Glaciimonas sp. CA11.2: one gene and its partner. Each later gene encodes a partner of the first gene's protein in a complex. Links are inferred from orthologs where the notes say so. Each region holds a gene or a part of one and is shown in the gene's direction. Other genes may lie near its edges. The genes, in order: RGU75_RS05295 and dsbD.

What was found.
Region 2: the proteins of RGU75_RS05295 (region 1) and dsbD are in contact, whole or in part, in a crystal structure (PDB 1JZD), measured with the Escherichia coli proteins. The link is inferred for Glaciimonas sp. CA11.2 from one-to-one orthologs.

Annotation. Positions count from the first base shown.
Region 1 is NZ_JAVIWL010000001.1:1,232,179-1,235,294, reverse strand. Bases 36-2,828 are described here. They hold RGU75_RS05295 (DsbC family protein), read left to right. Parts: upstream 36-940; coding sequence 941-1,717; downstream 1,718-2,828. Other genes in these bases: RGU75_RS05285 (DUF3429 domain-containing protein), read left to right, coding at 2,594-2,828; RGU75_RS05290 (nucleotidyltransferase family protein), read left to right, coding at 1,734-2,330; RGU75_RS05300 (FAD-dependent monooxygenase), read left to right, coding at 36-929. In the rest of the region: more of RGU75_RS05300, read left to right, coding at 1-35; more of RGU75_RS05285, read left to right, coding at 2,829-3,064; RGU75_RS05280 (M61 family metallopeptidase), read left to right, coding at 3,057-3,116. UniProt on the Escherichia coli protein: Acts as a disulfide isomerase, interacting with incorrectly folded proteins to correct non-native disulfide bonds.
Region 2 is NZ_JAVIWL010000001.1:1,385,956-1,389,231, reverse strand. The notes cover bases 246-3,198. They hold dsbD (protein-disulfide reductase DsbD), read left to right. Parts: upstream 246-764; coding sequence 765-2,633; downstream 2,634-3,198. Other genes in these bases: RGU75_RS05885 (peroxiredoxin), read left to right, coding at 3,007-3,198; cutA (divalent-cation tolerance protein CutA), read left to right, coding at 462-764; RGU75_RS05900 (ABC transporter permease), read left to right, coding at 246-418. In the rest of the region: more of RGU75_RS05900, read left to right, coding at 1-245; more of RGU75_RS05885, read left to right, coding at 3,199-3,276. UniProt on the Escherichia coli protein: Required to facilitate the formation of correct disulfide bonds in some periplasmic proteins and for the assembly of the periplasmic c-type cytochromes.

The DNA of each region.
Region 1 (3,116 bases):
CGCGTACTGGTGCGTTGGCGTGGATCGTTGAGGATCGCAATTTGAATCAGGCGTTGGATGCGGCATTGAAGTTTGCGCATAACGTGCGTGTGGTCCGTGGTCGGGCACAACAGATGTTGGTCAGCGATGCCGTTGGCGGCGGCGATGGCGCTGGCAAAGGTGGTGTGACCTTGACGCTGCAAGATGGTTCGTTGCTGACTGCTGCATTGCTGGTTGGCGCTGATGGCGCGCAATCGTGGGTGCGTCATCAATGTGATATCGGCATCGATTACCGCTCTTATCATCAGCGGGCGATTGTGGCTAACTTTGAAACTACCCTTCCGCATCATGACGTAGCACATCAATGGTTTACTGCTGAAGAGGGAATCGTCGCGTTATTGCCGTTGCCGGGGCAGCGGGTGTCGTTGGTGTGGTCGGCTCCGGAAAGCCTGGCACCGACTTTGTTACGGGAGTCGCTGACGCAACTGGCAGAGCGTTTGTCGGCGTTGGCGGGTGCGCAGTTAGGTCAGTTGACGCCATTGCAACCGGAGAGCGTGCAGAGTTTTCCGCTGGCGCTGATTCGTAGTCATGCGCTGGTGGCGCCGCGGGTTGCGTTGATTGGTGATGCGGCGCACGTGGTGCATCCGCTGGCCGGTCAAGGGATGAACTTGGGGTTTGGTGACGTCACTGCCTTGATTAAGGTGTTGGCCGAGCGCGGTCCGCATCGTGATTGTGGTGATACCGCGGTATTGGCAAAATACGCGCGTTCACGCAAGGAAGAGATTCTTTTAATGCAACTTGCTACCGATGGTCTTGAACGCTTATTTGGGCTCGACATAGCGCCGCTACGCTTGGCGCGCAACGTCGGATTGAACTTGCTGGACAGGCTGCCGGTCTTAAAGCGGCGATTGATGGGTCATGCGTTCGGTCGTACATTCGAAAAAAATTAATGGGAGTTGTAATGCAAGTACGGATTTGGGAACGTTTAAAGCCATTGTTGTTGGCAGTGATGTTGGGTTCATTGATGACGGCAGCTATCGCTGAAACTGCGCAAGAAACCGCGGTCAAAAAGCTTATCGAGCCGCGTTTAGGGGATGGTGTCAAAGTGGATGCGGTTGCCAAAACACCGTATTTGGGCATGTTTGAGGTGCGCGTCGGGAAAGATATTTTTTATACCGATGCAGCGGCTAAATATATGTTCGTTGGTCGTATCCTGGACGCCAAGAGTTCACGGGATTACACTAAGGAGCGCATGGATGAAATCAGTAAGGTGAAGTTCTCCGATTTGCCGCTGGAACTGGCAATGAAGTCCGTCAAGGGCAACGGCAAGCGCGTGATTGCGGTGTTTGAAGATCCTAACTGCGGTTATTGCAAAAAATTCCGTAAGACTTTGCAGGATGTTGACAACGTCACTGTGTACACCTTTATGTATAACATCCTGGCTGCGGATTCTGCGGTGAAGTCTAAAAACGTCTGGTGTAGCGCCAATCGTGACAAAGCGTGGGACGACTGGATGCTGAACGGTAAGTTGCCCGCTACGGCTGCGGCGAGTTGCGTAGCGACGCCGAACGACAAAGTATTAGCGCTGGGACAGGCGCTTGGCGTCAGTGGCACGCCGACGATCATCTTTGCCGATGGATCGCGTATACCGGGCTTTATCGATGCGAAGGCGCTTGAGGAAAAGTTTGCCTCGGTTGTACCGGCTGCGCCAGCTACACCAGTCGCGTCTAGCAAATAAGACGGCCAACTATCTCATGGATCTTCCGGCGACCGATCAAATAGCAGGTATTTTGCTCGCCGCCGGTCGTGGTCGTCGTTTTGATCCAAGCGGGAAGCAGAGCAAATTGCTGCAACTTCTTCCTAGCGGAGAAACTGTTTTGGCGGCAGCAGCAAAGCATCTTTCTGCCGTGTTGCCGGTTACTGTGGTGTGTCGGACCGATGCGCCGCCGTTGACTGCGCAATTGGCAGAGGAGCTTGTTGGCTGCACGCTGCTTGAGTGCGCTGATGCGGATGATGGAATGGCGACGACGCTGGTGTTTGGTCTCCAGCAAACAGCGACCGCGGTAGGATGGGTGATCGCGTTAGCCGATATGCCGTTTGTGCAGGTTTCTACGATCATGGCGTTAAAAGCAGCATTGGATCAGGGCGCAGATATCGCGGTGCCAGTCTGCAATCAACGTCGCGGTAATCCGGTTGCTTTCAGTCATCGTCATCTTTCGCACTTGTTAGCGCTGCGTGGCGATCAGGGTGCGCGGGGTTTGCTGGAGCGTTTTCCTGTGGTGGAGGTTGCGGTGGATGATCCAGGTGTCTTACAGGACATTGATACCGTCGCCGATATACCACAATCGTAAGCGGAATTCTGCTGATTGATCCTCTATGCGCATGGCAACCCACTAAGCGGGTGTTGGTTTCGCGATAACCCCGTAGACTATTGTTTTTTCATGCCATCGCTCGGCTTATTTTATTTTTAAATCAAACGTGTATTTTATTGTTGGCTCCGCCTGACGTTCATCATGTCTGCGACGCTTTGTCGTGGTCATTTCTGATTTATAGATGCCATAAGTTTGCCGCGTAGATGACGTGTCGTGCTTCACTAACTTGCCAATCTTCCGCGATGAATCCACACTTTCTAAATAAACGCCTGATCCTTGTTCTCGGTTATACGGGCTTGGTCCCATTCGTCCTGTTAACGCTGGGTTGCTGGCTGGTTAGCCCGGATTGGCTTGGCGAGTTTATTCGCGGTCAAATGGCTTACGGTGTCGCTGCATTATCATTTCTAGGCGGTATTCATTGGGGCGCGATGGTATTGCGTGCCGATCTCTCTGCAGAGCGGACTAAAAGAGCCTTGATCTGGGGGATTATGCCGACCACGATTGCCTGGTTTTCGACCCTGTTCTTTGCGTATGGTTATACTTTATTGATTCTGGGCTTTATTGCGGCGTATCAAGTGGATAAGCGTTTATTCGTTTGGTACGGTCTGCCAGGCTGGTTCATTGAATTACGTTATAGACTAACCTGTGCTGCGGTTGGCGCGATGGTGTTAGCCATGCTTGCCGCTGGCGTGAGAGGAAATCTCGGTGCATAAGTCTACCCAAAAATCTGCCGCAAAACCAATGGCAAAGGCCGCCGCAAAATCT
Region 2 (3,276 bases), 150 kb from region 1 along the record:
GAAGTCGATTTTTTCCGGTGTGGCGATTCTTCTGGTGATGTTTTGTCTGGGAATAGGGTTGCATCTCCACACGTTGCTGGTACTGCCTCTATTGTTCTTGATCGGCATGACGTTTGGGTCGTTAGGCTTGGTCTTCAATGCGCTGGCCAAAGGTTATGACTTCTTCACTTATTATTTCACTTTAGTGTTGACGCCCATGATTTTTTTGTCTGGCGTCTATTATCCATCCGCACAGTTGCCTTCATGGCTACAAATAGTCGCCCATATATTGCCTCTGAATGCCGCGGTAAATCTGGTGCGACCGCTATTGTTAGGCAATTGGCCGGTCACGCCAATCACTGATTTGGCTATTTTAGTAGCGTATTGTTGCGTGGGATTTTATGCTGCCGTGGTCTTGACCCGGCGGCGTTTGTTGTAAGGAGTAGACTCGTGGGGCGACTATGTTGGATGTGATTTTAGTGATGACCACAATGCCGAATGTGGTCGACGCAAACGTACTCGCGGAGCAACTCGTGGAACGTAAGCTGGCGGCGTGTGTCAACCTACTGCCGGCGGTGCAGTCTGTATATCGATGGGAGGGAGTTTTAGAGCGAGCAAACGAGGTGGCGATGCTGATTAAGACTACGACGGAGCGTTACAGTGAACTTGAGGAATTTATAAAAGCGGCGCATCCCTATGCGCTGCCAGAAATCATTGCGATCCCGCTGGTTAGCGGCTTACCAGCCTATCTCGAATGGATAGGCGCAGCAACACAAAGGAATTGAATGTTTACCTGGAGCAAACTGCGATCGATGTTTTTTGTCATCCTGAGCCTGATGGTTCTATTGATGTCTTCTGCGCGTGCAGAAGAGGATTATCTGGCGCCTGAAGTCGCATTTAAATTTTCTGCGCGTATGGCTGATCCCAAAACCGCCGAAGTGACTTATGCAATTGCAGATGGTTATTACATGTACCGTGAGCGGTTTAGCTTTAAGGCTGAGGGCGCGACGTTGGGTGAGCCGAAAATTCCCGCGGGTGTGGTTAAATTTGATCGGACTTTTCAGAAAAATGTGGAGATTTATCATCACAGGGTGACCATCAATATTCCGGTCGAGTCCACCAAGGCATTTACGTTGATTGTTACAGGTCAGGGATGCGCGGATAAGGGCTTGTGTTACCCACCTATGGAGCATCGCGTTAATCTGTCTGCCGATGGCATTACAGCTGGCGGAGGCTTGATGGGTGCAATCTCTGCAGCGAAAGGTGCTGGCGCAGCGCTTGATACCTCCTCATCGTCCCGTACATCAAATCCAAATATCGATACGCCATCGAATTCTGTTGTTAGTAATTCCGCAGTATCTTCCGTGGACTTATCCGGCGGCTCTGACATCGGCCGTATCGAATCATCATTGAAGGGCGGCAAACTGCTGGTTATCATGCCGTTGTTTTTGTTATTAGGGCTCGGCTTGTCATTCACTCCTTGCGTGTTACCGATGGTCCCTATTTTGTCGTCGATTATTGTCGGCGAAGGGACGAAGGTTAAACGACGTCGTGCGTTTGTGTTATCGGTTGCTTATGTGTTGGGAATGGCGCTCGTTTATACCGCGCTCGGCGTCGCAGCAGGTCTTGCTGGCGAAGGTTTGTCGGCGGCGTTGCAGAACGCGTGGGTATTGTCTGCTTTCGCGCTGCTGATGGTATTGATGTCGCTATCTATGTTTGGTGTATATCAATTGCAGTTGCCCGGATCGATGCAAACCAAGTTGTCACAAGTGTCGGATAAGCAATCATCGGGCAAACTGGTAGGTGTTTTCGTAATGGGTGCGCTTTCTGCATTGATCGTTGGTCCTTGCGTCGCGGCTCCGCTAGCGGGCGCGTTGGTATACATCAGTCAAACGCGCAATGTGGTTATTGGCGGTAGTGCGTTGTTTGCGATGGCTGTGGGGATGAGCGTGCCGTTATTATTAGTCGGTATTTCGGCCGGTGCGCTATTGCCCCGCGCAGGTGCGTGGATGGAGTCTGTTAAACGATTCTTTGGTGTGCTGATGTTAGGCGTGGCGGTGTGGATGGTCTCGCCGGTCATTCCTGCGGCAGTGCAAATTCTGTGTTGGGCCGCGCTAGGAATCGGTTACGGCGCTTATTTGTTGTGGCACGTGTCCACCAGTTGGTTTTCGAAAGCGGTCGGTTTGGTGTTCGCTGCACTCGGAATTTTGCAGTTAGTGAGCGTTGTAACGGGTGGTCGTGATGTACTGGCACCGCTGGCGCAATTAGGTAGTGGCACGCAAGCGGCGCATACCGAATTTGTGAGAGTCAAGTCGGTTGCTGAGCTGGATGCAGCGTTGGCCCAAACGAATGGTAAACCGGCATTGCTGGATTTCTATGCTGACTGGTGCGTATCGTGCAAAGAGATGGAGAAATTTACGTTTACTGATCCGCGTGTTAAAGCCCGCCTCAACGATATTGTGTTGCTGCAAATTGATGTGACCGCAAATAACGCCGACGACAAGGCCATGCTCAAACGCTTTAATTTATTTGGGCCTCCGGGAATTATACTTTTTGATCACCGAGGTAAAGAGTTGGCTGGCGGTCGAGTGATTGGTTTTCAGAATGCGGATAAATTTACGCAGTCATTGGCTGTTTTAGATCAGCCTCGGTAAGGTAAAGGGGTACACCGCCGGTTACAAGTGATCAGTGATAGTGCCTTGCATCAAGTTCTTAAAATCAACATGTCACGAGTTTCAACATAGGGTAAAGTTATTTGCATAGTCGTTAAAAATCCTTAGAAAAGTCTTTCGATGAGATTATAGTTTTAGGGCTATCAAAGTCCCGGCTGGAATCAATAACGGTTCTAAGAAATTGGTAATGCGCACCGAAGGCAGTCAGATGAGCAGACAAATTTCATGAGATTGCGTTAATGTTTTCTGTGGTTTTCAGAATGCCGTCGGTATTTTTTACGATATCTTTACAGATATTTTGCCGATTCACTGGCGCAAATTTGTCCGATAACCGAATTATTTAAAGGAGATTGACATGACCCTACGTCTTGGCGACGTTGCCCCTGATTTTCAGCAAGATTCTTCGCTGGGCCAGATTAAATTTTACGATTGGGCTGGCGATTCCTGGGTGGTACTCTTTTCTCATCCATCTGACTTTACACCCGTATGCACGACCGAACTTGGTTTGACTTCTAAATTGAAATCGGAGTTTGAGCAGCGCGGCGTTAAGGTGATTGCACTCTCGGTTGATCCTGCGGATAAACATCTGGAATGGATTAAGGACATCAATGAAACCCAAAACACC